4 regions of the Streptomyces sp. NPDC041124 genome follow, and region 3 is predicted to be linked to each of the others. Evidence: riboswitches for the same ligand, from Rfam matches in the RefSeq annotation. Region 3 holds a riboswitch; each other region holds the start of a gene.
The links. A riboswitch is a leader RNA that binds a small molecule or an ion and turns the genes downstream of it on or off. The one in region 3 is predicted to bind cobalamin.
Positions count from the first base shown of each region.

Region 1: it holds a riboswitch for cobalamin, as region 3 does, so the genes downstream of both, ACZ6A9_RS13425 (energy-coupling factor ABC transporter permease) here and ACZ6A9_RS15195 (GHMP family kinase ATP-binding protein) in region 3, are expected to answer to the same signal.
Region 2: it holds a riboswitch for cobalamin, as region 3 does, so the genes downstream of both, ACZ6A9_RS00820 (ribonucleoside-diphosphate reductase subunit alpha) here and ACZ6A9_RS15195 (GHMP family kinase ATP-binding protein) in region 3, are expected to answer to the same signal.
Region 4: it holds a riboswitch for cobalamin, as region 3 does, so the genes downstream of both, ACZ6A9_RS11790 ((2Fe-2S) ferredoxin domain-containing protein) here and ACZ6A9_RS15195 (GHMP family kinase ATP-binding protein) in region 3, are expected to answer to the same signal.

Region 1 covers NZ_JBVIYR010000004.1:391,716-399,875, forward strand. Annotated here, with positions in the region: gene ACZ6A9_RS13410 (AMP-binding protein) at 1-703, shown strand, start outside; gene ACZ6A9_RS13415 (HAAS signaling domain-containing protein) at 774-1,709, opposite strand; gene ACZ6A9_RS13420 (PadR family transcriptional regulator) at 1,706-2,044, opposite strand; cobalamin riboswitch at 2,259-2,441, shown strand; gene ACZ6A9_RS13425 (energy-coupling factor ABC transporter permease) at 2,472-3,182, shown strand; gene ACZ6A9_RS13430 (energy-coupling factor ABC transporter substrate-binding protein) at 3,179-3,556, shown strand; gene cbiQ (cobalt ECF transporter T component CbiQ) at 3,563-4,312, shown strand; gene ACZ6A9_RS13440 (energy-coupling factor ABC transporter ATP-binding protein) at 4,309-5,172, shown strand; gene ACZ6A9_RS13445 (SGNH/GDSL hydrolase family protein) at 5,169-5,963, opposite strand; gene ACZ6A9_RS13450 (DNA repair ATPase) at 6,128-8,160, opposite strand, start outside.
Region 2 covers NZ_JBVIYR010000001.1:162,417-170,576, reverse strand. Annotated here, with positions in the region: gene ACZ6A9_RS00820 (ribonucleoside-diphosphate reductase subunit alpha) at 1-2,030, opposite strand, end outside; cobalamin riboswitch at 2,155-2,326, opposite strand; gene mctP (monocarboxylate uptake permease MctP) at 2,451-4,079, opposite strand; gene ACZ6A9_RS00810 (DUF3311 domain-containing protein) at 4,076-4,342, opposite strand; gene ACZ6A9_RS00805 (GntR family transcriptional regulator) at 4,547-5,311, opposite strand; gene nagB (glucosamine-6-phosphate deaminase) at 5,468-6,253, opposite strand; gene ACZ6A9_RS00795 (sensor histidine kinase) at 6,806-8,160, shown strand, end outside.
Region 3 covers NZ_JBVIYR010000005.1:76,724-82,359, reverse strand. Annotated here, with positions in the region: gene ACZ6A9_RS15200 (ferric reductase-like transmembrane domain-containing protein) at 1-745, opposite strand, end outside; cobalamin riboswitch at 955-1,179, shown strand; gene ACZ6A9_RS15195 (GHMP family kinase ATP-binding protein) at 1,416-2,288, shown strand; gene ACZ6A9_RS15190 (cysteine synthase family protein) at 2,285-3,307, shown strand; partial or broken gene ACZ6A9_RS15185 (ATP-grasp domain-containing protein) at 3,304-4,535, shown strand; partial or broken gene ACZ6A9_RS15180 (MFS transporter) at 4,528-5,631, shown strand.
Region 4 covers NZ_JBVIYR010000004.1:19,417-27,576, reverse strand. Annotated here, with positions in the region: gene ACZ6A9_RS11815 (PhzF family phenazine biosynthesis protein) at 1-383, shown strand, start outside; gene ACZ6A9_RS11810 (replication-associated recombination protein A) at 512-1,888, shown strand; gene ACZ6A9_RS11805 (RidA family protein) at 2,038-2,433, opposite strand; gene ACZ6A9_RS11800 (helix-turn-helix transcriptional regulator) at 2,571-3,545, shown strand; gene ACZ6A9_RS11795 (ferric reductase-like transmembrane domain-containing protein) at 3,819-4,799, shown strand; cobalamin riboswitch at 4,832-4,980, shown strand; gene ACZ6A9_RS11790 ((2Fe-2S) ferredoxin domain-containing protein) at 5,069-5,446, shown strand; gene ACZ6A9_RS11785 (transposase) at 5,472-5,807, shown strand; gene ACZ6A9_RS11780 (hypothetical protein) at 5,862-6,143, opposite strand; gene ACZ6A9_RS11775 (DUF6531 domain-containing protein) at 6,145-8,160, opposite strand, start outside.

The DNA.
Region 1 (8,160 bases), on a different contig from region 3:
CGAGGCGATGCCGGCCCGGGTGCTGGCGGGCCTGCCCCCGGTGTTCCCGCACGCCCGCTGGTTCAACAACTACGGCTGCACCGAGACGAACAACAGCTTCCTCCACGAGGTGGACCGCGGCAAACCGGTCACCGCTCCGCTGCCGATCGGCCGCCCGCTGCCGGGCGTGCACTGGCTGATCACCGGGGACGACGGGCGCGCCCTGACCGGTCCCGGCCAGGGGGAGCTGCTCGTCAGCACTCCGTTCCAGAGCGCGGGTTACGTCAACGTCCCCGGCGGGCGGAAGTTCGCCCCGCACCGCGACGGCGTGCCCGGGGTGGTGTACTACCGCAGCGGCGACGTCGCCCGGTGGCACGAGGACGGCTCGCTGAGCGTGCTCGGGCGCACCGACTACATGGTCAAGGTGCGCGGCACCCAGGTCAGCACCCAGCACGTCGAGAGCATCCTGCTGGAGCACACCGCGGTGGCCGAGGCGGCCGTCGTCGCACTCCCGGACCCGGTCGCCGGCCACCGCCTGCACGCCACCGTGCGGCCGGTCGCGCCCGGCTCCGTGGGGGTCCTGGCGCTGCGTCAGTACTGCGCGGAGCGGTCGGTGCGGGCGGCGGTGCCGAGCGTGTTCGAGATGGTGTCCGAGCCGTTGCCGAGGACGTCCACGGGGAAGGTCGACCGCAACCGGATCCGGGACGCGCTGAGCACGGCGTGACGCGAGTGCGAAGGGGGGGCTGCCCGGTCGAGACCGGGCAGCCCCCCCCCTTCGCGGTCGTTGACCGCGGTCAGCGCAGCGCCGTGCGGTAGGCCTTGGCCACCGAGGTGACGCCGATGGCGAGCACGATGAGCGCCGCCCCGCCGTAGGCCGATTCCTGCGACTCCCAGAGGGTCTTGGCGTCGGCGAGGAAGTCGGGGTTGAACAGCTCCTGCTGGTACAGCACCCAGGCCAGCGGCAGGGTGAACGCCGCGTGGGCGAGCGCGTACCAGCCGGCCAGCCGGACGGTCCAGCCCTGTCCGGCCACCCGTGCGACCCCGACCACCGCGAGACCGGCGAGACCGGCCAGAACCGGCCACAGCCAACCCGACCACAGGTCCGGGTTCAGCACCTCCACCTGCCGCCCGTCGTCCGCCCGGTACGGCTCGGCGGTGTGCTGCCAGACGATCAGCGCGAACAGCAGCACGTCCCACGCCACGGCGGCCAGGGCCGCGACACCGCCCCGGTCCTGCTGCGGGACGTCGGGCAGTTCGTCCGGCGTCCAGCGGTCGCCGGTGGTACCGCGGCGGTACCTGATCCGCTCGGTCACGGCGAACACCACCGTGATGGCGGCGACCAGCTGGGCGCCGACGCCTATCAGCGTGCCGGCGCCGACGCGCAGGGCCGCGCCGAGGCCGCCGCCGTCGGCCACCTCCAGCAGGGCGAGCCCCAGGGAGAGGGCCGGCAGCACGCCGGCCAGCAGGGTGACCAGCACGCGAACATAGGCGGGATACAGGTCCGGGCCGATGAGGACCAACGGCCGTTCGGTGTACTGGGCCGCGTACCGCACCGGGTCCCCCAGTTCGCCGAGCACCTCCCGCTCGGCCGTCCGGTGGTCGCCGCCCCGGCCGTCGATGGTGTCGGCGATGGTGGCGCGGAGCTCTTGGGCCACGTCGTCACGCTGGTCGGCCGGAAGCCGCCGGACGACCTCGTGGACGTAGCGCTCGGTGAGCACCCCCGTACTCATTCGTTCTCCTTGGTGAGTCGTGAGATCGAGGCGACGAGTTCCTGCCATTCGCGCACCAGGCCCTCCCGGACGCGGGATCCGTCGGGGCTGACGCGGTAGAACTTGCGCGGCCGGGACTCGTCGGTGTTCCACTCGCTGGTCAGCAGCCCTTGTTTCTCCAGGCGCCGCAGCAGTGGGTACAGCGTGTTTCCGTCGACGGTGACCCCCGCGTCGTCGAGCGTCTCCAGGAGCGCATAGCCGTACTGCGGTTTCCGGAGCAGCGCCAGACAGGCGAGCACCACCGTCCCGCGGCGCAGTTCCTGCGCCTGGCTCAGGGTCAGTTCTTCTACGGACACAACCCACACGATACTGTGTGCCGCACACTAATGTCACCCCCCGAACAATGTGAATGTTCCCCTCCGGCGCTCCGAACGCCCGCTCTCCGGCGCTCCGCACGCCGCGCCGTCCGACACCCTGAACGCCGCGCGGCACGGGAGGACGCACGGACCGGTGGACGCCTCACCGTCCGCGCGCCCCCGGTGGCGGCTTGTCACCGGACCGGAACGGGCACTACTGTCACCACGCCTTGGTGACGGGAAATCGGTGCGATACCGGTGCGGCCCTCGCCACTGTGATCGGGAAGTCCGGCTCCGGCCCTCACGGGCAGCCACTGGGTTCTTCGGAACCCGGGAAGGCGGAGCACGGGCGGTGGTACCCGTCAGCCAGGAGACCGGCCAAGGCGCGTCAACCATCCACGAGGTGCTGGAGAGGGTCTGCTGAGCCATGCACATAGCCGAGGGTTTTCTGCCACCGGCGCACGCGGTCGCCTGGGGCGTCGCGTCGGCGCCGTTCGTCGTCCACGGAGCCCGGTCGCTCGTCCGTGAAGTGAGGGAACATCCCGAGAGCACACTGCTGCTGGGCGCCTCGGGAGCGTTCACCTTCGTCCTGTCCGCGCTGAAACTTCCCTCGGTGACGGGCAGTTGCTCCCACCCCACCGGTACGGGACTCGGCGCGATCCTGTTCCGGCCGCCGGTCATGGCGGTGCTGGGCACCATCACGCTGCTGTTCCAGGCGCTGCTGCTCGCCCACGGCGGGCTGACCACGCTGGGCGCCAACGTCTTCTCGATGGCCGTCGTCGGCCCGTGGGCCGGGTACGGCGTCTACCGGCTGCTGCGCCGGTCGGGTGCGCCGCTGATGGCGGCCGTGTTCTCCGGCGCGTTCGCCGCCGACCTGTCGACGTACTGCGTGACGAGCGTGCAGCTGGCGCTCGCCTTCCCCGACCCGGGCAGTGGATTCCCGGGCGCGCTGGCCAAGTTCGGGGCCATCTTCGCGGTGACGCAGATCCCGCTGGCGGTGAGCGAGGGCCTGCTGACCGTGCTGGTGATGCGCATGCTGGTGCGGTCGAGCAGGGGCGAGCTGACCCGGCTCGGCGTACTGGTCACCTCGGTGGCCGGAGGGAAGCCGGCGAAGTCGGCGGAGGGGGTGGCCCGATGAGCCGCGACGCGAAGATCAACGCTCTGCTGCTGCTCCTGGTGGCCGCGCTCGCGGTGCTGCCGCTGGCGCTCGGGCTCGGCGACCACAAGGAGGAGCCGTTCACCGGTGCGGACGCCGAGGCGGAGACGGCGATCACCGAGATCGACCCGGACTACGAACCGTGGTTCTCCCCCCTGTACGAACCGCCGTCCGGGGAGGTCGAGTCGGCGCTGTTCGCCCTCCAGGCGGCGATCGGCGCGGGCGTCCTCGCGTACTACTTCGGACTGCGGCGCGGGCGGCGGCAGGGCGCTGAACGGGCGCGGGAGCGGGCCGCGGCGGGCACCGGCGCCGAGGCCGGCGCGGGGGACGACGCAGCCGCAGAGCGGACGGTCTGACGGCCCGTGCTGCCGATCGACGCGGCGGCGCACAGCAGTCGCTGGCGCCGCCGCCATCCCGTGGACAAGGCCGTACTGGGACTCGGCCTCACCGTGCTGGCGGTCTCGCTGCCGCCGTGGCCGGGCGCGGCCCTGGTGCTGGTGACCGCGCTCGTGGTGCTGCTCGGCCCGGCCGGGGTGCCCGGGCGCCGGCTGTGGCGGGCGTACCGGGTGCCGCTGGGCTTCTGCGTCACCGGGGCGCTCCCCCTGCTGGTGCGGGTGGGCGGACCGGGCGGCTTCGTGTCGCCGGCCGACGACGGGCCGCTGCGCGCCGCGGAGTTGCTGCTCCGCACGTCGGCGGCGTCCCTCGGGGTGCTGCTGTTCGCGTTCACCACACCCCTGTCGGACCTGCTGCCCCGTCTGGTGCGCGCGGGTGTGCCCGCGCCGCTCGTGGACGTGGCGCTGGTGACGTACCGGATGAGCTTCCTGCTGCTGGACTCGGTGCGCCGGGTCCGCCAGGCCCAGGCGGCCCGCCTGGGGCACACCACCCGGGCGGCGACGTGGCGCTCGCTCGGCGGGCTCGGCGCCACCGCGTTCGTGCGGTCCTTCGACCGGGCGGCGCGGCTGCAGTCCGGGCTCGCCGGACGCGGCTACGACGGCACCCTGCGCGTGCTGGTGCCCGAGGCCCGGGTGTCGGTGCGGTTCACGGCGCTGAGCGTGGCGCTCCTCGCGGCGCTGGCCGCCCTCACCCTCGTACTGGAAAGGCTCTTGTCGTGAGCGAGACCGTGCTGGTGGCGCTGCGGGACGCGTCGTTCGCCTACGAGGACGGCCCGCCCGTGTTCCGCGGCCTCGACTTCGAGGTGCACGCGGGCCGGGCGCTCGCCCTGCTGGGGCGCAACGGCAGCGGCAAGACAACGCTGATGCGCCTGCTGAGCGGCGGACTGCGGCCGGACGGCGGTGAGTTGGCCGTCGGGGGCCGGGCGGTGCGCTATGACCGGAAGGGACTGACGGCGCTGCGGACCACCGTGCAACTGGTGGTGCAGGATCCGGACGACCAGTTGTTCGCCGCGTCGGTCGGGCAGGACGTGTCGTTCGGGCCGCTGAACCTCGGCCTGTCCGACGGGGAGGTGCGCGCCCGGGTGGCTCAGGCGCTGGCCGCGCTGGACATCACCGCCCTGGCCGACCGCCCCACGCACCTGCTGTCCTACGGCCAGCGCAAGCGGACGGCGATCGCGGGCGCGATCGCCATGCGGCCGCGCGTCCTGATCCTGGACGAGCCGACGGCCGGCCTCGACCCGGACGGCCAGGAACGCCTGCTCGCCGGCCTGGACGGGCTGCGCGAGGGCGGCACCACGGTGGTGATGGCCACCCACGACGTGGACCTCGCCCTGCGCTGGGCCGACGACGCGGCCCTGCTGACCCCGGCGGGGGTCAGCCAGGGCCCCGTCGCGGAAGTGCTGGCCCGTACCGATCTGCTGCGGGCCGCCGGTCTGCGGCTGCCGTGGGGTGTGGCGGCCGGTCTGCTCCTGCGGGCGCGGGGACTGCCGGCCGACGCGGCCGCCGGTCCCCGCACCCCGGAGGAGCTGGCGGCCCTGGCCGCCCTTTCGGCCTCGGACCGCCAGGGGCCGGAGTCCTAGACGGCCGAGCGGAAGGCGGGCAGGTAGCCGCTCGACTGGCCGACGGCCTTCGGGTGGTAGGAGTTGCCGATCGGGAAGGTCACGCTGTGCAGCCATGCGGCGCCCGAGCAGAGCTCATGACCGGTGAACTCGTCCACCACGCTGGAGTAGGCGAACCCGGCGTTGGCCGCCCGCTTGGCGATCACACCGTTCAGCACGTCGGCCGCGTTGTTGATGGCGCCGCGCTCGGTCTCGCTGAGGCCGGCGATGCAGCTGCCCGACAGCTTGTAGAAGCGCGGGTAGCCGAGGACCACCACGCGCGCCTGCGGGGAGCGGGAGCGGATGCCGGAGTACAGCGAGTCGAGCCTGCCCGGCAGGGTGTTCTGCATCTGGGAGACCGCGGTGTTGACCCGGGAGACACAGGTGGCCTCGCTCTGCAGCACGCAGGTCTGCATGACGTCCGCGAAGCCGACGTCGTTCCCGCCCGCCGTGACGCTGACCAGGGTGGTGGAGGAGGACAGCGCGCCCAGCTGGGTGCCGGCCACGCTCGTCGTCGTCGCGCCCGAGCAGGCGACGAACTTGAACGACGCCGGGGCGTTGGCGTTCTTCCACAGGTGGGGGTAGGCGGCGGTACTGCGCTTGCAGTCACCGCTCTCGGACGTGTAACTCCCGGCGCCCACGCCGGAGGAGTAGGAGTCGCCGAGCGCCACGTAGTTGTGGCCGGCGGCCGCGGCGGGTTGCGCCAGGCCGAGTACGGTCGCGGCACCCAGGATGAGGGTGGCGAGAGTTGCTCCGAGGGAACGCGTTGACACGTGTTTCCGCCCTTCACGAACGAAACGCACAGAGGTGGTTGAGGAAGCAAGAAGGGTTGTAGCAGGCTTCCATACCGCTCAGTAACTCCCGCGCAGTAAGTCTTCCGGAATGACCCGAATACTGATGTCACCGATCCTGCTCCGCGCGTAGATAAACCCCCGGATCACCGTCCTGACGGCGAATTCCCGGCGTCCCCCGGTGCCTTGTCCCGCCCCCGTGAACCGGCTCGGCCGTCGTCCGCAGGACCGGTGTTCCCGGGCCGCGACGGTCGTCCTGCCGGGAGGCGTCGGGGACCGGCGGCGCGGGTGATGGCGGACTCGACGGCGGCGATGCGGTCACCGAGGAGGGCGAGGGCGGCCACCGCGCGGGCCAGGGCGTCGTCGCCGGAGCCGCCCAGGGTGACGGTGCGGACGTGCGCGGCCTTCAACTCGGCCCAGCGCTGCGACTGTTCCGGGGTGAGCGTGCCGCGCAGCCCGGCGAGCCGGAGCAGGCTCGCCTCGGCGCCGGTGGTGAGGGTCTGGGCCTCGGCGGTGTAGTGGTCGTCGATGACGGCGTCCAGCTCGGTGTCGTTCATGACGGGCTGGATCCGCTGGGCGATCTTGTTCATGTTGCGGTAGGAGCCCTGGAGACGGAACGGCGGCTCGGTGCGCGCGTCGTCGGACTGCCCGGCGGAGGCGATGTAGGCGGCGTTGACCGCGAGGACCGTGCGGCGGGCGGTGAGCAGATGGCGCAGCACGGCGAGGATCGCGTCGAGTTCGGCGGGCGCGTACGGGTGGGTGAGGCGGTCGGGGCGGGCGGTGGGGTCGTCGTCCGCGAGGCGGATCAGCAGGTCCAGGTCGGCGCGGTCACGTCCGGCGAGCGGGGCGAGCACCGCGTTGGCGGTGAGGGCGTTCTCCACGAAGCTGAGCGCGAAGACGTCCTCCTTGCCGGTGAGGACGTCCCCCAGGTTCCACACGTCGGCCCGGTTGGCCAGCATGTCCGGGACGCGGAAGACCTCGCCGGACTCGGTGTAGGGGTTGCCGGACATGCAGACGGCGAACCGCTTGCCGCGCAGGTCGTAGGTGCGCGGATCGCCCTCCCACACGCCCTCGATCCGGCGGGTGGCGTCGCACAGCGGGATGAACTTCTGCAGCAGTTCGGGCGAGGTGTGCTGGATGTCGTCCAGGTAGAGCAGGGTGTTGTTCCCGGCGGCCAGCGCGAAGTTGACCTTCTCGACCTCCTGGCGGGCGGTGGCGTTCGGTGCCTCGGCCGGGTCCAGGGAGGTGACCGCGTGGCCGAGCGCCGGGCCGCTCACCCGGACCAGGACCAGACCGAGACGGTGGGCGACGTACTCCATGAGGGTCGTCTTGCCGTAGCCGGGCGGGGAGACGAGCAGCAGCAGTCCGCCGGTGCCGGTGCGGGCGGACTCCCCCGTGGTGCCGAGCTGTTTGGCGAGGCTGTCGCCGATCAGCGGCAGGTAGACCTCGTCGACCAGCCGGTTGCGGACGAACGACGCCATCACGCGCGGCCGGTGGTCGTCCAGGCGCAGCCGGGCGCGCTCGGCTGCCACCAGGGCGGTGCGACGGCGCTGGAAGGCCCGGAAGGCGGGTACGTCGTGTGCCCGGAACTCCTCGGTGCGGGCGAGGAACTCGTCGAGGCGCAGGGTGAGACGGCGGTCGGTGATCCGGGGGTGGGTGGCGACCAGTCCCTCCACCGTGACGGTCAACGGCGCGTCCGACTCGTGGCGGGGCAGCTCGGGGCAGAGTTCGGCGGCCACGGCCTCCGCGAGGTCGCCCGGGGTGACCTGCTCCCCGGTGGCGGCGGTGTAGGCGGTCAGCCAGGCCTCGACAAGCTGGCGGCGGGCGGCCAGGCCGGAGAGGGCGGGCAGGTCCGCGTCGTAGGCGTCGCCGGCGACCGTGCGGCGGAACCCGTCGAGGAGGGTGCGGGCGCGGGCGCTGATGACGAAGCCGTCGGGGCCGGTGGTCAGTTCGTCGAACAGGTACGCCGCGCAGGCCTCGGGGCGGACGGTGGCGTCCGGGTCCCAGTCCCGTACGGCGCCGGCGAGTTCGGTCCTCAGCGCGTCCAGCGCGGGCGGCGGGCCGAAGGCGTCGCGGACCCGGGCCAGGGAGCGGGCCCGGCGGGTGAGGTCCTCGCGCTCCCGGTCCGTGGTGCCGTGCGCCCAGTACAGCAGGGCGTGGGCGCGGGCCGCCGAGGCGT
Region 2 (8,160 bases), on a different contig from region 3:
TCCTGCACCGAGCCGCCGGCCTCGCGCAGCGCCTCGCGGGAGCGCGCGTCCCACACGCCGAGCCGCTTGAGGTCGTCCACCAGGTACGAGTTGACCTGGAGGAACTCCCCGGACAGCGTCTCGCGCTTGAACAGGTTGGACACCTGCGGCTCGATGCACTCGTACACGCCCGCGATCGACGCGATGGTGGCGGTGGGGGCGATCGCCAGCAGCAGCGAGTTGCGCATCCCGGTGGCCGCGATCCGCGTCCGCAGCGCCGCCCAGCGCTCCGGCCAGGCGAACTCGACACCGTAGTGGTCGGGGTGCAGCACGCCCCGGGCGGTGCGGGTCTTCTCCCAGGCGGGCAGCGGGCCGTGACGCTCGGCCAGGCCGGCGGAGGTCTCGTACGCGGCCAGCATGATCCGCTCGGCGATCCTCGTCGACAGGGCCTTCGCCTCGGGGGAGTCGAAGGGCAGCCGCAGCTTGAAGAAGACGTCCTGCAGGCCCATGGCGCCGAGGCCGACGGGGCGCCAGCGGGCGTTGGAGCGGCCCGCCTGCTCGGTCGGGTAGAAGTTGATGTCGACGACCCGGTCGAGGAACGTCACGGCCGTGCGCACCGTCTCGTCCAGGCGCGCCCAGTCGATGTCCCCGTGCTCCACGAAGGCGCCGAGGTTGACCGACCCCAGGTTGCAGACCGCCGTCTCCCCGTCGTCGGTGACCTCCAGGATCTCCGTGCACAGGTTCGAGGAGTGGATGACGTGACCCGGTTCGGCGGTCTGGTTGGCCGTGCGGTTGGCGGTGTCCTTGAAGGTCATCCAGCCGTTGCCGGTCTGCGCGAGGGTGCGCATCATACGGCCGTACAGCTCGCGCGCAGGGAGGGTCTTCCGTGCCAGGCCCTTCGCCTCGGCGGCCCGGTACGCGGCGTCGAACTCCCCGCCCCACAGGTCGACCAGTTCCGGCACGTCCGCCGGGGAGAACAGCGACCACGGGCCGTCGGTGTCCACCCGGCGCATGAACTCGTCCGGCACCCAGTGCGCGAGGTTCAGGTTGTGCGTGCGCCGGGCGTCCTCACCGGTGTTGTCGCGCAGCTCCAGGAACTCCTCGATGTCCAGGTGCCAGGTCTCCAGGTAGACCGCCGCCGCACCCTTGCGCCGCCCGCCCTGGTTCACGGCGGCGACCGAGGCGTCCAGCGTCTTCAGGAACGGGACGATGCCGTTGGAGTGGCCGTTGGTGCCGCGGATCAGAGAACCGCGGGCGCGGATGCGGGAGTAGGCCAGACCGATGCCGCCGGCGTGCTTCGAGAGCCGGGCGACCTGGTGGTAGCGGTCGTAGATGGAGTCCAGCTCGTCCTTGGGGGAGTCGAGGAGGTAGCAGGACGACATCTGGGGGTGCCGGGTACCGGAGTTGAACAGCGTGGGGGAGGAGGGCAGGTAGTCCAGGCGGCTCATCAGGCCGTAGAGCGCGGCCACCTCGTCCAGCGAGCGGGCGCTGTCGTCCTCGGCGAGACCGCAGGCGACGCGCAGCAGGAAGTGCTGGGGCGTCTCGACGACCTTGCGGGTGACCGGGTGCCGCAGCAGGTAGCGGCTGTGCAGGGTGCGCAGGCCGAAGTAGCCGAAGCGGTCGTCGGCGCGGGTGTCGATCAGCGCGTCGAGCCGGTCCGCGTGCAGCGCGGCGAACGCGGCGGTGCGGTCGGCGATCAGGCCCTCGCGGTGTCCGGTCGCGACGGACCCGGTGAAGGAGGTGACGCCCTGCGAGGCGGCCTCGGCGCGGATGCCGATGGTCAGCAGCCGGGCGGCGAGCCGGGAGTAGGCGGGGTCCTCGGAGATGAGCCCGGCCGCCGCCTCGGTGGCCAGTTCCCGCAGCTGCGCGGTGGCGTCGGAGTCCGCGACCGCGGACCGGCCGCGCAGCGCGGCGGCGGCGACCCGGCCGGGGTCGGCGTCGGGCAGGTCGGCGGTCAGCTCCGTCAGGGTCCGCAGCAGCGCGGCACCGGGGCCCTCGCTCTCCCGGGTCACGTCGATCGCTGAAGCCGGATCGGCTGGCGCGATGGTCACGTGGGGCTCTCCCTCGCTCGGCACGGGGGCCTCGAAGAGCGCGGGGGGCAGTACACGAGCGCACGGGGCGTCGCGTCCACCGGCCCATTCCGCGAGGCCCGGACGTCAGGGCACCCGGACCGGACGGCCGGGCGCACTGTCGGCAGGTCCTCGGACTGACGCCCATGCGCGTGCGGGGGCAAGGCATGGGTACACCGTTGCGGGACAGTTCCGGATTCGCACCGGATTCCCCTGCGGCGACAGCGAGCATGAGCATACATCTTGTGCCGGGTGCCGCCGACAACCCCATATGTTGTGCTGCGTTGGTGTCGGACAGTCAGCTCTCCAGCTCGGCGATCGGCCCGTGGCACCGTGCCGCACGGGTACGACGACGGGCCGCCGGTTCTCCTCCGGCGGCCCGTCGTCCGTCGCCCTGCGGCGTCAGTGCGCGCTGCCGGCCGTGGCGGGCGGGAGCTCCACCTGGACGCCCGGGTCGCCGGCGTCCGCCGTGTAGTCGCCCGGCTTCGTCTGGTCGACGCCCTCGGGTGCCTTGAGGGCCCGCATGACGAAGGTCAGCACGACCGTCACCACGACGTTGATCACGAAGGCCGTGAGACCGATGTAGCCGATCTCGCCGATCCCCGGGATCTCCTTCGCGGACCCGCCGAAGTGCTTCTGCGTCGGCGAGGCCACCCCGTACGCGGCGACCGTGCCGTAGACCATGCCGACGGCCCAGCCGCCGATCAGCGCCCAGCGGTGGAACCAGCGGGTGAACAGGCCGCCCACCAGTGCCGGGAAGGTCTGCAGGATCCAGATGCCGCCCAGCAGCTGGAAGTTGATGGCGACGGTCTTGTCCATGGTCAGGACGAAGGCCAGCGCGCCCACCTTCACCAGCAGTGAGACGACCTTGGAGACCTTGGTCTCCTGCCTCGGTGTCGCGTCCGGTTTGATGAAGTCCTTGTAGATGTTGCGGGTGAACAGGTTCGCCGCCGCGATCGACATGATCGCCGCCGGCACCAGCGCCCCGATGCCGATCGCCGCGAAGGCCACGCCCGCGAACCACGCCGGGAACATGTTCTCGAACAGCTGCGGGATCGCCAGCTGGCCGTTCTGCACCTTCACGCCCGCCGCGATCGCCATGAAGCCGAGCAGCGCCAGCAGGCCCAGCATCAGCGAGTACAGCGGCAGGATCGTGGTGTTGCGGCGGATCACCTCACGGCTGCGTGAGGACAGCGTCGCCGTGATCGAGTGCGGGTACATGAACAGCGCGAGCGCCGAACCCAGCGCCAGCGTGGCGTACGTCCACTGGCCCGCCTCGGCCGGCACCAGCGAACCGCGCGGCGCTCCCGTGGCCGGGTTGGTCTCGCTGTAGGCCTCCCGCGCCGAGGCGAAGATCTCGTCGAAGCCGCCCAGCTTGACCGGGATGTAGATGATCGCCACCGCGATCACGAGGTAGATCAGCGTGTCCTTGACGAAGGCGATCAACGCGGGGGCCCGCAGGCCCGACGAGTAGGTGTACGCCGCGAGCACACCGAAGGCGATCAGCAGCGGCAGGTCCTTGACGAACCAGTTGGTGTCCTCCCCGCCGCCCACGCCCATCACGTCCAGCACGGCCTGGATGCCGACCAGCTGGAGCGCGATGTACGGCATCGTCGCCAGGATGCCGGTGACCGCGACGGCCAGCGACAGCCCCTTCGAGCCGAACCGGCCGCGCACGAAGTCGGACGTGGTCACGTAGCCGTGCTTGTGCGACACCGACCACAGGCGGGGCAGGAAGGTGAAGATCAGCGGGTACACCAGGATCGTGTACGGCACGGCGAAGAACCCGGCCGCGCCCGCCGCGTAGATGGCCGCCGGCACGGCGACGAAGGTGTACGCGGTGTACAGGTCCCCGCCCAGCAGGAACCAGGTGACCCAGGTGCCGAACGAGCGCCCGCCCAGGCCCCATTCGTCGAGCGTGTGCTCATTGGCGGCCTTGCGCCAGCGCGCGGCGAGGAAGCCCATCGCGGTGACGAGCACGAAGAAGAAGATGAAGACGGCGAGTGCCACGCCGTTCACGCCGTCGTTCACCGCGACGCACCGCCCTTCGAGGCCGAGCGGGCGCGCTGGTCACGCTGCCAGAGCTTGTACGCGACCATCGTCAGCAGGGTGGAGATCAGCACCCAGAGCATCTGGTACCAGTAGAAGAACGGGATGCCGATGACGACGGGGTCGGTCTTGGCGTACGAACCGACCCACAGCATGGCCACGAACGGTGCGACGAGACAGAGGGCGATGACGACGCGCGCGGGCGTCACCACCGGCCCTCCCTTGGTTTCCGGGGCTTGTGACATCAGACGGTTTCCGTCCCCTCACTGATCACCGACGGTAAGGCGCTCGGAAATCTAGGTGAGGGCGCGGCAGGGAGGTAACCCCTCGTCAACACAGCGGTACGCAGGCGCGGCCCAACCGAGAGGCAACAGCAACGAAAACCTTGTCAACCACCCGTTTCACAGCGGTTTGGGAGACCAGGCGGTGACGGGAAGGTCACGTCGGAATCACTCCTGGGGGCGCTTCAGGCGCGCCACGAACTTGTACCGGTCGCCCCGGTACACCGACCGCACCCACTCCACCGGCTGCCCGTCCCGGTCGCGCGAGTGCCGGGACAGCATCAGCATCGGCAGGCCGACGTCGGTGCCGAGCAGTCCGGCCTCGCGCGGGGTCGCCAGGGACGTCTCGATCGTCTCCTCGGCCTCCGCGAGGTGGACGTCGTACACCTCGGCGAGGGCGGTGTAGAGGGACGTGTACTTCGTCAGGCTGCGGCGCAGCGCGGGGAAGCGCTTGGCGCTGAGGTGGGTGGTCTCGATGGCCATCGGCTCGCCGTTGGCCATGCGCAGCCGCTCGATGCGCAGCACCCGCCCGCCGGCCGTGATGTCGAGCAGCCCGGCGAGCCGGTCGTCGGCGGTGATGTAGCCGATGTCCAGCAGCTGCGAGGTGGGCTCCAGGCCCTGGGCGCGCATGTCCTCGGTGTAGGAGGTGAGCTGGAGCGCCTGGGACACCTTGGGCTTGGCGACGAAGGTGCCCTTGCCCTGGATGCGTTCCAGCCGCCCCTCGACCACCAGCTCCTGCAGCGCCTGGCGGACGGTGGTGCGCGAGGTGTCGAACTCCGCCGCCAGCGTGCGCTCGGGCGGGACCGGTGTCCCCGGCGCGGCCGTCTCGGTCATGTCGAGCAGGTGCTTCTTCAGCCGGTAGTACTTGGGCACACGCGCCGTACGGACCGCGGTCCCGCCCTCGTTCCCCGCACTGCTGACGTCGGTGCTCATGCTCTGCCTTCCCGGCTCCGGGTGCCGAACGGCCGACATCCCCATCGGCCGCGGCTGACATCGTGGCACGGCTCAGGGCGGGGGTGTGCCCCGCACGCTCCGTGATCCCCTTTGTATACCCCTGGGGCGAGGGCTGGTCCAGACCACGGATGCCGGTCAGATCCCCTGCCAGTCCGGCTTGTTGGCGTAGGTGTGGCGGAAGTAGTCGGCGAGCTTCAGCTTGGAGGCGGCGGCCTCGTCGACGACCACCGTGGCGTGCGGGTGCAGCTGGAGGGCGGACGCCGGGCAGACCGCGGCGACCGGGCCCTCGACGGTGGCGGCGACCGCGTCCGCCTTGCCCTCGCCGGTGGCCAGCAGGACCAGGTGGCGGGCCTCCAGGATGGTGCCGATGCCCTGGGTGATGACATGGTGCGGGACCTGGGCGACGTCGTCGTCGAAGAAGCGGGCGTTGTCCCTCAGGGTCTGCTCGGTGAGCGTCTTGATGCGGGTGCGCGAGGCGAGCGAGGAGCACGGCTCGTTGAACCCGATGTGCCCGTCCGTGCCGATGCCGAGCAGCTGGAGGTCCACACCGCCGGCCGCGGCCAGCTCCCTGTCGTACGCCTCGCACGCCCCCTGTACGTCCTCGGCCGTGCCGTCGGGCCCCATGAAGGCGTCCATGCCGATGCCGAGCGGCTCCAGCACCTGCCGCCGGAGCACCGAGCGGTAGGACTCGGGGTGGTCGGCGGGCAGCCCCACGTACTCGTCGAGCTGCGCGATCCGCGCCCGGGAGGTGTCCACGGCGCCGGCCTCCACCTTGGCCGTGAGGGCCTGGTAGACGGGCAGCGGCGTCGAACCGGTGGCGACGCCCAGCAGGGCGTCGGGCCTGCGCCGCAGGAGTTGCGCCATGGCCTCGGCGATGAGCTCGCCGCCCGCCTCGGCGTCCGCAACGATGACAACTTCCACGGTGGGCCTGCCGATCTTCAGGAGGACTCGACTGGGACGGTTCCCGGCGAGCGGGAAACAGGTGGTTTAGACCAATCTCAATCTAGCAGAGAGGCGCGCCCCTGGACGCGTTCCCCTCCCCGGGCGAGAACCGCGCGGGGGCGGCCGGAGGCCCGCTCCCGCCCGCCGGAAATTGCCGCGGCCGTCCGGTCCGCGGACGGGGCCCTTCGGGATAGGCTGGACGGTGGACGTGCCTGCCCCCGGGCGGATCGGCGCCCGACAGCAAAGAACGGCGTTCCACGCATTTACAGGGGCAGTGGTCTAGTCCACAATGCGTAGCGAACACAGTGAGCCTGCCTTCCCCGCACAGGAAGGCGGACCGAGGACCCGGAGCTCTCTGCCCTGACTGCCCCGGCTCCTCATCCACGGCCGACCGGGACCGCACACCCCGCCGGCCGGAATTGCTCCGGGCTGCGGTGCCGGGAGGGTTGAGGGTCCCTCTCAGGCGCCGCGGCCCGCGGGTGTTCTCAGGGCTCGCGCCACCCCCCGGGTACGCTCGCTGACGTGCCCTCCATGAACGAACTCGTACGCCAGCACACCGCCCTCGACGACACCGACCTCGAGTGGCTCCACCTGCTGGTCTCGGAGTGGCAGCTGCTCTCCGACCTCTCCTTCGCGGACCTGGTGCTGTGGGTCCCCACGCGCGACGGCACCCGCTACGTCTCCGTCGCGCAGATGCGGCCCAACACCGGGCCGACCTCCTACCAGGACGACATGGTCGGCCATCTCGTCCCGCGCGGCCGCCGGCCCATGCTGGATGCGGCCCTGGACGAGGGCCGCATCGTGCGCGAGGGGGACCCGGAGTGGCGCGAGGAGGTCCCGGTACGGGTCGAGTCCATCCCCGTACGGCGTGAGGGCCGCGTCCTCGGTGTCATCGCGCGCAACACCAACCTCCTCACGGTGCGCACCCCGAGCCGGCTGGAGCTCACCTATCTGCAGAGCGCCTCCGACCTCGCCCAGATGATCGCGGCCGGCGCCTTCCCGTTCGCGAACCAGCAGCTGGAGATGGACGCCTCGCCGCGCGTCGGCGACGGGCTGATCCGGCTGGACGCCGACGGCATCGTCCAGTACGCCTCCCCGAACGCCCTGTCCGCCTTCCACCGGATGGGCCTCGCCGCCGACCTGGTGGGCCATCACCTCGGTACGACCACCGCCGAACTGGCACCGTCACGGGGCCCGGTCGACGAGGCGCTGGCCAAGGTCGCCAGCGGCTGGGCGCCCCGTGAGTTCGAGATCGAGGCGAACGACGGGGTGATCCAGTTCCGGGCGATCCCGCTCAAGCCCAAGGGGACACGCATCGGGTCGCTGGTACTGCTCCGCGACGTCACCGAACTTCGCCGCCGCGAACGCGAACTGATCACCAAGGACGCGACCATCCGGGAGATCCACCACCGGGTGAAGAACAACCTCCAGACGGTGGCGGCGCTGCTGCGCCTCCAGGCCCGCCGCATCGGGTCCGAGCGCGGCCGTGCGGCGCTGGAGGAGGCCGTGCGCCGGGTGGGCTCCATCGCGATCGTCCACGAGACGCTGTCCCAGAACCTGGACGAGCGGGTGGAGTTCGACGAGATCGCCGACCGGGTGCTCGCGATGGTCGCCGAGATCTCCCCGGGCAAGGTCAGCGGCCGGCGTTCGGGCCGCTTCGGCATACTCGACGCGGAGGTCGCCACCCCGCTGTCCATGGTGCTGACCGAGGTGCTGCAGAACGCCCTGGAGCACGGCTTCACCGAGGGGGAGACCGGCACGGTCGAGGTGTCCGCGGTCCGCGGCGGCACCTCGAAGGAGGCCCGTCTGCTGGTCACCGTGCAGGACGACGGGGTGGGACTGCCCGAGGGCTTCGACCCGCACACCGCGGGCAACCTCGGCCTGCA
Region 3 (5,636 bases):
GCAGTTGCAGCAGCCACAGCACGGTGCGCAGCCACTCCCCGTACCAGACGTTGGTCCCGTACAGCAGCGTGTGCCACACGCTCAGCACGTACACGACGATCACGAACCGGTGCAGCCGCCGCCAGGTGTTCGCGCCAATGCGGTGCCGGACGTAGAACAGCAGCCCCAGCGGAACCGCCAGGTAGAGGGCCCCCTGTCCGAGCGGGATGGCGATCTCGCCGGTGCCGGAGTCGTACCAGCCGGGAACGAAGCTGTCGGCGAAGGCCACCCACAGCCGTTCCGCCCAGTCCACCTTCGTCTCGTAGCGTACGAGTTCGGCCGCGAACATCAGCGCGTGCGCGAACATCAGGGCCATGGTCGTCAGGCTGGTGGTGCGGTGCCAGCGCTCCAGTACCTGCCGGGAGACCGGCAGCCGGGCGGGGCGCGGTCCCGACAGGAGCAGACCGAGCATGACCGTGCCCCAGGCCCACAGCAGTCCCGACCATCCGAACGCCTGGCTGAGCAGGTACATCCAGTAGGTGCCGGGGTCGTCCATGAACGGCATGACCGCGACGGTGTCCGAAGCACCCGATTCCATGCGCGCCCACAGGAGGGCGAACACGAGCACGGTGACCACCACCGCCGCGGTGGCGTCGGGCAGGGCGGCCCGCAGGTCGCCGCGCAGGGCGACGCGGTCGCCGGGAAGCCGTTGCCTTCCGGGCGGGACTGCTGCCCCGTCTTCGTCCGGCCTCGTGTCCGATGTCATCAGGGGCCTCCCGGGCACGGGCCATCGCAGCAGCGGTGCGCATGTGGCGTGAGGCAACAAGTCTGGCTGATGAGGGAGTGATCCCCAGAGGTGTTGTCCGGCCAGAGCCGCCACGAGAACTGCGCGGGGCACACCTGGTTTCTGCCTCCCCTCCACATTCAAGACAACCGCCGAAGCCCCACTGTCGCAGGAATACGAGCGCCTCTGCGCTGATACACGCAGTCGGTTCGCGCCTCCCGTCCGCCCGGACGTCCGGTGGTGCGACGCAAGAGAGAACCCGGTGCGAATCCGGGACTGTCCCGCAGCGGTAAGTGGGAACGAAAGCCGTCGATGTCACTGGGCCCGCGTCAGGGCCGGGGAAGAGACGGCCGGTAGGTGTCCTCGAACGGTGAGGACGTGCCCGCGAGTCCGAAGACCTGCCACTGCGCCCGCGTCCCGCGCGGGCTGTGCACGTGACCTCGTGGACTGGGTCGGCGGTATGGGTGGTCGTACGTCGTGCGTATGGCCGCGCCTCCTTCCCTCTCGGTGTTCAAGGCCCGGTACGGAGGAGGACGGTGTGCGGAACCCAGCCGGTTCGCGTCGGCCGTACCGACCCCGGGTCCACGTGCCGTCCGACGGACCGGGGCCGACGACACTCGGACCCGCCGCGGGCGTCCTCCGGGAACCTGACGTGTCCGGCGGCACGGTGTCCGGTGTCTGCCACGGCACTCTGGGCGAGCTGTACCAGGGCCCGTTGCGTGCGGGCACCGACCCTGAGATCGCGGTGGTGTCCTTTCCCGTGGACCGTCACTCCTGGGTGTACTTCACACCGAGGACGGCGGCCGGTCCTCAGCCACATGCCCCGCCCCTCGGGGAGAAGTCGGTGGCAGCGGCGCGGCTCTTCCTCGACCACTACGGCCTCACCCTGCCACCGGGCGACTGGCACACCCGCTCCGAACTGCCGGTGGGCGTGGGGATGGCCAGTTCCACGGCGGACATCGTGGCGACGCTGCGCTGTCTGTTCCGCGTCTTCTCCCTGCCGTACGACACGGACGTGGTCCTCGGCGTCCTGGCCGGCATCGAGCGCGCCGACAGCGTCTTCCTCGACGAGTTCGCCCTGTACCTCAGCGGGCGGCACCGGGTGGTGCGGCGACTGGGCCCGGGCCTCGGCTTCCACACCGCCTTCGTCACGGAACCCGGCACGGTGGACACCGCCGCCGTCACTCCCCTGCTGCTGGACCACTACAGGCGCCGCGGCGAGGAGTACCGACGGTGCCTGACCGATCTGGTGAAGGGCTTCGACTCGGGAGACCCGGCCGCCGTCGCCCGTGCCGCGACGACCAGCGCCGCGTTGTCTCAGGAGGTGCTGCCCAAGGCGACCTTCGGCAGCCTGCACGCCCACCGTGAGCGGTTCGGCGCCGACGGCGTCTTCGTCGCCCACACCGGCTGCCTGGCCGGCTATCTCTTCGCCTCACGCCCGCGAGCCGAGGTCAAGTCCGAACTCTCCGCGTTCTTCCACTCGCTCGGCCACCAGTGCACCTTCGCCCAAGGAGGCTACGGGTGATCCACCCCCACATCGCCGACGCCCTGAAAGTCCCGGACCTCGTCCGGCTCACCGATGGCCTGGTCCTGCTGCGGTTCGAGTCGATGAAGATCTACTCGGCCCTGGCCGCCGTCCGTCATCTGCTGGAGCGAGGCACGGTCCGTCCGGGCCAGACCCTGATCGACAGCTCCAGGGGCATCTACGCCTACGCCCTCGCACTGGCCTGCCACCGGTACGGCATGCGGTGCCACATCGTCGCGTCCACCACCGTCGACGCCACCACCCTCGCCCAACTGGAGATCCTCGGCGCCACGGTGGAACAGGTCAGACCGTCGCGGAACCTGAAGCTCGACCAGGAACTGAGGGTGCGGCGGGTGCGCGAGATACTCGCCGGGCGTCCCGGCCACCACTGGATGCGCCAGTACCACGACGACGTCCACTACCTCGGCTACCAAGAGGTCGCCGACCGGATCGCGGCGGAGTTCCCGGCCGTGCCGCTGACCGTCGTCGGCGGGGTGGGTTCCGGAGCCTCGACCGGCGGCATCGTGGAACACCTGCGTGTTACCGACCCCTCGGTGCGTCTGGTCGGCGTCCAGCCCTTCGGCAGCGTCACCTTCGGCAGCCAGGACCACCACGATCCCGAGGCGATCATCGCCGGCATCGGCTCGTCGATCGTCTTCGACAACGTCCGCCACCATCTCTACGACACCGTGCACTGGCTGGACTTCACCCACGCCATGTCCGGCGCCGTCGCCCTGCTGCGCGAGCACGCGGTGTTCGCCGGGCTGTCCACCGGTGCCGGCTATCTGACGGCGACGTACGAGGCCCGTCGCCACCTCGACCGACTGCACCTGGTGATAGGGGCCGATACCGGACACCGCTACGTGGAGCGCGTGTTCGCCCGGCACGCCGAGGCCCTGGATCCGGCCGCGCTGAAACCCCTCGAGGTCCGCAGTCCGGAGGAGATGACCATGCCCTGGTCGAGGATGACGTGGCAGCGCACTCCCTGCCCGGCCCACTGGAAGGAGCGGGCGGCATGACCGTGGCCTGCCTGGAGTCACTGACCTTCGGCCTCGGCCGTCTGGTCCGTGCCGCCGACCGGCTCGGCGAGCGCCTGCTGCTGCTGACCCGGGACCCCGCCTACTACGCCTACGAACTGGACCGGCTGCCCGACGGTGCCCTCGACGTCGTCGTGACCGACACCTTCGACGTGGAACGAACCGCCGATCTGCTCCGGCGCACCCTGGGACTGCGCGGCCTGATCAGTTCCACCGACACCTGGACCCTGGCCGGCGCTGCCCTCACCGAACGCCTCGGCCTGCCCGGTCTCGATTCAGCCGTCCTGCGGCTGACCCGGGACAAGGCCGCGGTACGCAACCGGCTGCACGAGGTGGGTCTCACGCGCGGACGGGCCGTCGAAAACGCCGAGCCGGACCGCGAGGCGCGCGGGCTGCTGCTCAAGGAGATGGGACCGCCGCTCGTGCTCAAGGACACGGCGGGCACCGGGAGCCAGAACGTGTGGCTGGTCCGTGACGAAGGCGAACTCGACGCGGCGCTGGCCGAGGCGTCCGGTCGGGACCTGAAGGGGCGGTTGTTCGCCGAGCCCTATTTCAGCGGGCCGGTGTACAGCGCCGAGACGCTCACCTGGGACGGCCGCACCCGGCTGCTGGGCGTCTCCAGTCGACTCATGTCACCGGAGCCGCACTTCCGGGAGGAGATCACCGCCTTCCCCGTCGCCTTCCCGGGCCCGCAGCGGACATCGCTGGAGCGCTGGCTCGACCGGATGCTCGCCGCCATCGGCTACACCGACCGGTTCGCACACGTGGAGTTCGTGCTGACCGCCGACGGCCCGGAGGTGGTGGAGGTCGATCCCCGGATCGGGGGCGCCCTGGTCGGGGAGGGCATGTGCCGGGCGCTCGGCGTCAACGTGTACGCGAGGCCGCGCTCAGCCGCCGCCCCCGGCTCATGGACGCGGACCTGCCCGGTGGTCCGGCCGTCGCCTTCGTTCTGGGCTATCCGGCCGCACCCGGCGTGTTCACCGGGGTCGCCGGGCTCGACCGGCTCGACAACATGCCGGGAACGCCCGCCTCGTACCCGGTTAAGCAGACCGGCGACCTCATCGAGCACCTGGACGACAGCCGCGGCTACGCGGGCATCGTGTACGCCGAGGCGGAGATCGCCGAACTCGCCACCCACCGCGCGGTGGCCGCCGCGGGCGCCCTGCGGGTACTCACCGACCCGGCCGGCCGGGAGGCGCCCGGTGGGTGAGCGCACCACCCGGGGACCGGGCCTGCGGGACTCGCTGTTCCCGCTCACCGGCCCGCTGCGGTTCCTCCTGCTCAGCTCGTTCCTCATTCCGCTCGGCAGCTTCATGGTCCTGCCGTTCATGTCGGTGTTCCTGCACGAACGGCTCGGGATGGGGCTCGGCACGGTCGGCGTCGTCCTGGCCGTGGCATCGCTCGTGCAGTTCTCCGGCGGCATCGTCGGCGGAGCCCTCGCGGACCGGATCGGGCTGCGCCGCACGATGCTGTGGGCACTCGTCGTACGCACCGCCCGTTTCCTGACGTGCTGCGGTGCCGCGCTCTACCTGCCCGCGAACAAGGCGTACCTGGTGCACGGGGTCGACGACGAGCGCCGCCCGGCGTTCCTGTCGGCGGGCAACGCGGCACTCAACGCAGGCATGGCCGTGGGCCCGTTGATCGCCGGGCCGTTCGTCCTGTCGTCGCCCGGCTGGCTGTTCGCGGCCGTCACGGCGCTGTTTCTCACGGTCACGGTGGGACATGCGCGGCTGCCCGGGACAGAAGGGGAAGACCCCGCCGGATCAAGGGAAACGGTCCCCTCGGGTCTCTTAGCCGGCGTGGCGCTCCTGCCCTTCGTCGCCAACGCCCTGGCGTTCTACCTCTACTTCCACTTCCAGCACTTCCTGGCGGTGTACGCCGTCGAGCGCGCCTCCAGCGCGTTCTACAGCGTGGTGCTGCTGCTCTGCTTCACGCTGGTCATCGTCGTCCAGCCACTCGCGTCCGGCCTGATCCTGCGCATGCCGCACGCCCTCGCCCTCGCGGTCGGCTTCACGGGCCTGGCGACGGGCCTGGCCGTGCTGGCGGCCGGTACCCGGACGGCACTGCTGGCGGGCGGGGCGCTGATCACCCTGGGCGACATCGTGCTGTTCCTCAAGAACGACCTGGAGGCACTGCGCCGCAGCCCTCGCTCCGACGCCGTGGTCTTCGGCCGGCAGCGGCTGGTCGCGGGCCTGGGCGCCTGCGCGAGCGGCGTGCTGGGCGGGCAGTTGTACGGCCTCGGCGAACGGGCCGGACACACCGGTTGGTTCTGGCTGCTGGCAGCCGCCCAGTGTCTGCTGCTTCCCCAACG
Region 4 (8,160 bases), on a different contig from region 3:
GACCCCGGCACGTGTTCGTCGGCCTGGACGGCGTGCCCGCCCTCTCCGCGCTCGAGCCGGACCAGCGCGTCCTCGCGAGGCTGCCCGACATGGCGGCCAACTGCTTCGCGGGCTCCGGGACCCAGTGGCGGCTGCGCATGTTCTCGCCCGCCTACGGGGTGGTGGAGGACGCCGCCACCGGCTCCGCCGCGGGAGCGATCGCGGTACACTTGGCCCGCTACGGACTGGTCCCCTTCGGGGAGTGGATCGAGATCCGTCAGGGGGTCGAGATGGGCCGTCCTTCGACGATGCGCGCTCGCGCGACGGGGACGCCGGAGCGGATCGAATCGGTCCAAGTGGCCGGAGCCGCCGTCGTTGTCGCCCGGGGCACGCTGTACGCGTGACCACCGGGACGTACGAGTGACCGATCCACCGAGGAAGGGCCGCCACGCGTGTCCAGCAGAGCACCGTCCCCCGACCACCCCGCCGGACGGCCGGCCGTCCGGCGCCCCACCGAGGGGCGGGTGGCCTGATGAGGGCCGAGGACGACGGTCTGTTCGCGTTACCCGAACCGGACGACGCTCCGCCCCACCCGCCCGGGACGGCCACCGAGCCCGAACGGCCGGGCGCCCCGCTGGCCGTACGGATGCGGCCCCGGTCGCTCGCCGAGGTCGTCGGCCAGGCGCACCTGCTGCGCCCCGGCGCACCCTTGCGGCGGCTGGCCGAGGGCGGCGAGGCCGCATCGGTGCTGCTGTACGGCCCGCCCGGCACGGGGAAGACCACCCTGGCGCGCCTGATGGCCGCCGTCGCCGCCCGCCAGTTCGTCGCCCTCTCGGCGCTGACCAGCGGCGTCAAGGAACTGCGCGATGTGATGAACGAGGCGCGCCGCCGCCGCGACCGCCAGGGCCGGCGGACCGTCCTGTTCATCGACGAGGTGCACCGCTTCTCCAAGACCCAGCAGGACGCGCTGCTCGGAGCAGTCGAGGACGGGCTGGTCCTGCTCGTCGCCGCCACCACGGAGAACCCGTCGTTCTCCGTGGTCTCCCCGCTGCTCTCCCGCCTGCTGGTCCTGCAGCTCCAGCCCCTGACCGAGGACGACGTCCGCGAACTGCTGCGCCGGGCGGTGAAGGACGAGCGCGGCCTCGACGGCGCGGTCACCATGACACCCGGCGCCGAGGACGCCCTGGTGCGCCTCGCGGCCGGTGACGCCCGGAGCGCACTGACCGCACTGGAGGCGAGCGCCGACGGGGTGACGGGCACCGGCGGCACCGAGGTCGACGTCCCGGCGGTGGAGCGCGCCGTCGCCGGGACCACGGTGCGCTACGACCGGCAGGGCGACCAGCACCACGACGTCGTCAGCGCGTTCATCAAGTCGATCCGCGGCTCGGACCCCGACGCGGCGCTGCACTACCTGGCCCGCATGCTCGTCGCCGGCGAGGACCCGCGCTTCATCGCGCGGCGCCTGGTGGTGCACGCGAGCGAGGACGTCGGACTTGCCGACCCCACGGCCCTCCAGGCCGCCGTCGCCGCGGCCCAGACGGTCCAGCTCATCGGCATGCCCGAGGCCCGCCTGGCCCTAGCCCAGGCGACCGTGCACCTGGCCGTGGCACCGAAGTCGAACTCGGTGATCGTCGGGATCGACGAGGCCATGTCCGACGTCCGGGCCGGCGCCGTCGGCGAGATCCCCGCACACCTGCGTTACAGCCGCTACACGGGCGCCAGGGAACTGGGCAACGGGATCGGCTACCGCTACCCGCACCGTGTCCCCGAGGGAGTCCTGGCGCAGCAGTACCCGCCGGACGACCTCGTGGACAGGGACTACTACCGTCCCACACGGCACGGCGGGGAGCGCGACCTGCACGAGCGCCTCACCAGACTCCGCCGCACCGTCCGGGGCGAGGAGCGGTAACGCCGGGCGGGCGCGGCACGCGCCGCGCACACCGCGGCGCCGGCCTCACGGGTGTGAGGCCGGCGCCGTGGTGCGTCGCGCGGCAGGCGGGTGACCGCCCGCCCGCTGCCCGTACCGGTCCGGCGGGCAGCGGGGGAGACGGGGTCACGTCACGCGACGGCGGTGCCCTCGAGCTCGATCATCTGACCGGGGATCGCCAGCCGCGTCACACCGAGCATGGTGGTGGTCGGCGCGACGCCGGCCGCTCCCAGGCGGCCCGCCAGCACACCGTAGTGCTGGAAGAGCAGGTCCACGTCGGTCGTGTAGACGTTCAGCCGGACGAGGTTGGAGAGGGTCATGCCCGCCTCGGCGAGCACCGCCTCGATGTTGTCGACGGCCAGCGCCAGCTGCGCCGCCATGTCACCGTCGTGCTCGGGCTTGCCTTCCTTGCTCATCGCCGTCTGGCCCGAGATGTACAGGGTGCGCGAGTGCCCGGAGACGACCTCGCCCTGGTTGAAGCCCATCTCGACCGACCACGACACCGGGTTGACCGCGTTACGTTCCATTACCGCACCTGCTCCATTCGGTTCACTGACACTACGCACGCCCATCGCGTCGGCGACCGCCGCGCTCTGACGTCGTGCGATGAACCCTGCCAAGAAAACGTGACACCCTTGGTCATGTATTTCGTTAGGGTTTTCCCATGCGAGCCGACCGGTTGGTGTCCCTGGTGCTGCTCCTGCGTCAGCGGGGCCGGATGACCGCGGAGACACTCGCCCGAGAGCTGGAAGTGTCGACCAGGACGGTGCTGCGCGACATAGAGGCGCTCTCCGCGGCGGGCGTCCCGGTCTACGCGGAGCGCGGGCGGCACGGAGGGTTCGCGCTGCTGCCGGACTTCCAGACGGCGCTCACCGGCCTGAACCACGACGAGGCGCTCGCCCTCGTGGTCGCCGGCTCACGGCGCGGCGCGCAGCTGTTCGGGCTGGGGTCGGCGCTCGCCTCGGCCGTGCTGAAAGTGGTCGACGCGCTGCCCGAAGGGCTGCGGGACACCGCCGCCGGAGCGGCGCAGCGGCTGCTCGTCGACCCGGAGACCGATCTCCTCTCGCGCCGCGTGGCCCCCGAGGAGCTTCCCGACTCCCTCGCCGCCGAGGTCCGGCGCGCGGTGTTCGCCGGGCACCGACTGCGCATCTACTACGAGGCCGTGGGCCAGCCCCCGAAGTGGCGCACGGTGGACCCGATCGGTCTGGTCACCGTCAGGGACCAGGGCTACCTGCTGGCCAAGCGGGGCACCGAGGACCGCACCTACCGGCTGAGCCGGGTGCTGGCCGCCGAGGAGCTCGACGAACCCGCGCAGCGTCCGGAAACGGTCGACCTGGACCGGGCCTGGCGCGACCGCAACATGCGGTTCCGGACCGGCGGCGACACCACCGCCGTGGTGGTCCGCGTGGACCCCGCGCGCCGGGAGCACCTGGTCGCCACCGCCCTGGCGGTCCGCTCCGAGGAGACCGACGGGGACGGCCGGCTCCGGCTCCACGTCGTCTTCCAGGACGCCCGGCACGCCGAGTGGGCGCTGTGGCAGCACGCCATGTACGCGGAGGTCGAGTCCCCGCAGTGGCTGCGCACCACCCTGCACCGCCGCGCTACGGTGATCGCGGCCCGCTACGGACCCCCTGCCTGAACGCTCCGCCGGCCCCGCGAAGCCCGAGCCGCGGGACGTCCACGCTCTCCGTCGCAGCCCGGCCCGGCGCCGACCCGCCATATTCCAGCGGCAGTAGGGCTTCGGCGGTTGTCTTGAATGTGGAGGGGAGGCAGAAGCAGGTGTACCCGCACAGTTCTCATGGCGGCTCTGGCCGGATAACGCCTCCGGGGATCACTCCCTCATCAGCCAGACTTGTCGCCTCACGCCCCATGCGCACCGCTGCTGCGGTGGCCCGTGCCCGGGAGGCCCCTGATGACGTCAGACACGAGGCCGGACGAAGACGGGGCGGTGACCCCGCCCGGAAGGCAACGGCCTCCCGGTGACCGTGTCGCGCTGCGCGGCGACCTGCGGGCCGCCCTGCCCGACGCCACCGCGGCGGTGGTGGTCACCGTGCTCGTGTTCGCCCTCCTGTGGGCGCGCATGGAGTCGGGTGCTTCGGACACCGTCGCGGTCATGCCGTTCATGGACGACCCCGGCACCTACTGGATGTACCTGCTCAGCCAGGCGTTCGGCTGGTCGGGGCTGCTGTGGGCCTGGGGCACGGTCATGCTCGGTCTGCTGCTGTCGGGACCGCGCCCCGCCCGGCTGCCGGTCTCTCGGCAGGTACTGGAGCGCTGGCACCGCACCACGAGCCTGACGACCATGGCGCTGATGTTCGCGCACGCGCTGATGTTCGCGGCGGAACTCGTACGCTACGAGACGAAGGTGGACTGGGCGCAGCGGTTGTGGGTGGCCTTCGCCGACAGCTTCGTGCCCGGCTGGTACGACTCCGGCACCGGCGAGATCGCCATCCCGCTCGGACAGGGGGCCCTGTACCTGGCGATTCCGCTGGGACTGCTGTTCTACGTCCGGCACCGCATTGGCGCGAACACCTGGCGGCGGCTGCACCGGTTCGTGATCGTCGTGTACGTGCTGAGCGTGTGGCACACGCTGCTGTACGGAACCAACGTCTGGTACGGGGAGTGGCCGCGCACCGTCCTGTGGCTGCTGCAACTCCCGGTTGCGGCACTGCTGTTGCTGCGTCTACTGAGACCGGCCCGGCGGGCCGAACGGCTGGGCTCCCCCGGTGGGGGCGCGGCCCGGCCGGACTGGTGGGTGCGGGCGGCGGGACGGGCCGCCGTAGCGGCCGTCGTCGTCGGGCTGGTCGTCGTGGTGGTGTCGGGCCGTGACGGCGGACGGGACCGCCCGGACCACCCGCCCGTGACGGCCCCTCACGCCCAGGAGACGGACTGACGGCCGGTACGGCGCCCCGGGATGGGATGATGGCCGACGACAGGGCGACGGCGGAACGAGGAAGCCGGTGTGAATCCGGCGCGGTCCCGCCACTGTGATCGGCGAGCGAGTTCCGACAGGCCACTGCCCGGCAGCGGGTGGGAAGGGCGGGACGAGCATCGACCCGAGAGCCAGGAGACTCACGCGGTCGCCTCCTCGACGACCACCGGGGCGGATCTCCCCGGAGAGAGGGACGGCACCGCGTGCCCGCAACGCCCACCGGACGAACGATGGACGACAAGAGGCCCGCAACGGCCACCGACCCCGTGCCGTGCCGCATCGTCGTCTGCCGCGACTGCTGCTGCGGCAGCCCCAAGGTGACCGGCGTCGACCACACAGCTCAGACCGAACGCCTGCGCGCCGCGGCACCGGTACGTGTCTCCGACTGCCTCGACGCCTGCGAACACGCCAACGTCGTCGTCGTACAGCCCTCCGCCGAAGGCCGCGCCGCCGGCGCCCGGCCCGTCTGGCTCGGACTGGTCAACGACCCGGACGCGACCGAGGACATCGCCGCCTGGGCACGCGCCGGCGGACCGGGCGTCGCACCCCGGCCGGACATCCTCGACCTGTACGCCATCACGCCGCCACGACGGCGTACGGCCTCCTGACCGTACGGACGCGCACGGTGGTGGTGTGAGCGCGCCGGGCGTGACCGGTCCGGCTGCTGCTTCACGCCGGCTGCCAGACCTGGGACAGGTGCCCCGCAGCTACTCGAACCGTTGCGGAGTCAGCCCCATCGAGTACTCCTCCGGCCGGCGGAGCACGCGCCGGCTCAACTACGGCGGCGACCGGCAGGCCAACGCCGCCCTGCACCGCATCGTCATTACCCGCCTGCGCCACGACCCGCACACCCAGACGTACGGCAGGGGCTCGCACGCGGCAGCGTCGCGATCACCCGGGTCCGACTGCGTGCGCGCGGACTGCCGTGCCTTTCCAGTAGTCCTACAGCGGTGCTCACTCGGCCGTTGAGGCCAGAAGGCACGGCAATCCGCTACTTCACCGGGCTGACCCGCTTGCTCGAACTCAGAGCAGGTCACGCTCCATCAGGTCGTCCGCTTCCTCCCAGGTGACGAAGGAGCACGCTCCGGTATTCAGGTCGACGGCCACGGGCAGGTTCCCGCCGAGTTGCATGTCCTGACGTCCGTGATCGAGGTACTCGACATGGTCGTAGGGAGCGATGAACCGTCCCTTGTCCGTGAAGCAGTACTCGGGAATGATCCTCACGTTGGAGGACAGCCCCCATGCTCTGCTTTCCTCCGTGAGGAACTCCGCGGCCCTGCGCTCGGCTTCTTCCGGGTCGAGCATGTCAGTTGGTCCTCATCACGTAGTAGTCGCGGTATCTCTTGTGCGCCGGATTGGCCTTGCCCGACTGGAAGTCGAGGAAGACCACCTTTCCATCGATGTTCGCGACATTGAAGTAGTGGCCCACGCCCTTCCTCGGCCATGCTCCTATGATCGCCCGGGCACCGGGTCCCCAGCGCAGCATGTCGCTCACGATGACGTTGAGACCGCCGACCTTCCGGAACGGTAGCCCCGTCATCGCTGACACCTCGGCCCGCGTCAGCGGGCGGTCTGCTCCGGACACCCCGTTCGGATTCCGGCCGGCCATGAGGTCGTCGCCGGCGGTCGCACACAGTCCGCAGTTCCTCCGGCCGCCCTCCGGGTTGATGCGGCTCATGGACGACGGGGTCTCCGGTGTGTAGTAGGGGAGTCCGAACCGCGTCGAACTCGGTTCCCCGTAGTAGCGCCCCCCGCCCGGCTCGACCGCGGCTCTGCGCCATCCCGTCAGGCCGCCGATTCCGACGAGGGCGATCTGCTGGGTCAGTTCCTCGGCGGCTTCGGCGTACAGGTCGGCGAGGGCGTCGCAGCCCTGCTGGCGGAGCATGTATTCGGCGCGGTAGAGGCGGTAGGCGGGGCGGACGGGGAGGTACTTGTCGACGAAGGCGCCGGCGCCGCCGTTCTCGCCGGTGAATGCGTCGTGCAGGTCCCCGGCGAGGACGAAGGGGGACTTGAAGACGTCGACGAACGCGTCGCCGAAGATGCCCGCGGCTTCGCCGAGGCTGTCGACGCGGTCGTTGTTCGGGTCGTCGGGGGTCAGTCCGCTGGGGTCGGTCAGGAGGGTGGGGACGTTGTCGGCGTAGGCGTAGGGCGATATGTACGGCGTGGTCCGGGCGCGGGTGGCGGGGTCGGGTCGGGTGAAGCGGCCGGTGGCGGTGTTGTACTGGCGGGCGTGGAGGTCGAGGTTGCCGGTGGTGGTTTCGTAGCGGGCGCCGGTGTAGGAGGGAGGGCTTGCGGGGGCGCCGCCGGTGACGGTGCCCAGGACCCGGGTGCCGAACGGGTCGTAGGCCCAGCGCTGGTAGAGGGTGCCGGTGCCGTTGGTGACGTCGACCGGTGAGCCCTGGGTGTCGTGGTGGTAGAAGAAGAGCGCACCTGTGCCGGTCTCGACGGAGGTGGGCTGGCCGAGGGGGTCGTAGCGGAAGGACTGCTTGATGGTCCAGGCGCTGTCGTATTCGGTGGCCAGGACCGGCAGCGGGGCGTTGGGGTCCCACTGGGTGCGGTGGGTGACCGCGCCGTCCTTGAGGGTGGCGACCTGGTTGCCGCTGGCATCGTGGTCGTAGGTGTAGGCGGTGCCGCCGACGGTGGCGGCGGAGATCTGCCCGGCCAGGTCGTAGGTGTAGGTGTCGGCGCCCTTCTTGGTCTGGTTGCCTTCGGCGTCGTAGTCGTAGGCGGTGGTCGTGGTGCCGGTGGTGGTGGAGGTGAGCTGGTCGGCCGCGTCGTAGGTGTAACTGGTGGAGGTGGTGCCGAGGGTGGAGGTCAGGCGGTTGCCGACCTCGTCGTAGGTGTAGGACGTGGCGCGGCTCGCGGCGCAGCCGGCGACCCAGGGCTGGGGGAAGCAGCCGGAGGTGAGGCGGCCTGCGGTGTCGTAGGTGAGGTCGTAGCCGGTCGTGCCGACGTTGGCGCGGGTGATGTCGACGTGGGTGGGCAGGCCCGCGGGGGAGAGGGTGTGCGCGGTCTTGGTGACCGTGGTGCCGGCCTTGGCGGAGGTGACGGCGGTGAGGCGGCCGGCCCGGTCGTAGGCGCGGTCCTCGGTCTCGGTGTTGGGCAGCGCGGACTTGGTGAGGTTGCCGGCCGGGTCCCAGGTGTACGTGGTGGTCTTGCCGTCGGCCAGCATCGTGGCGGTGCGGCCGTCGTTGTCGTACGTGTACGTGATCGTGTTGCCGTCGGAGTACTTGCGGGTGAGCATCTGCCCGGCGGCGTCGTAGGTGTAGGCGAAGCCGCGGGTCTTGGTGAGGTTGCCGACCGCGTCGTAGACGAAGTCCTC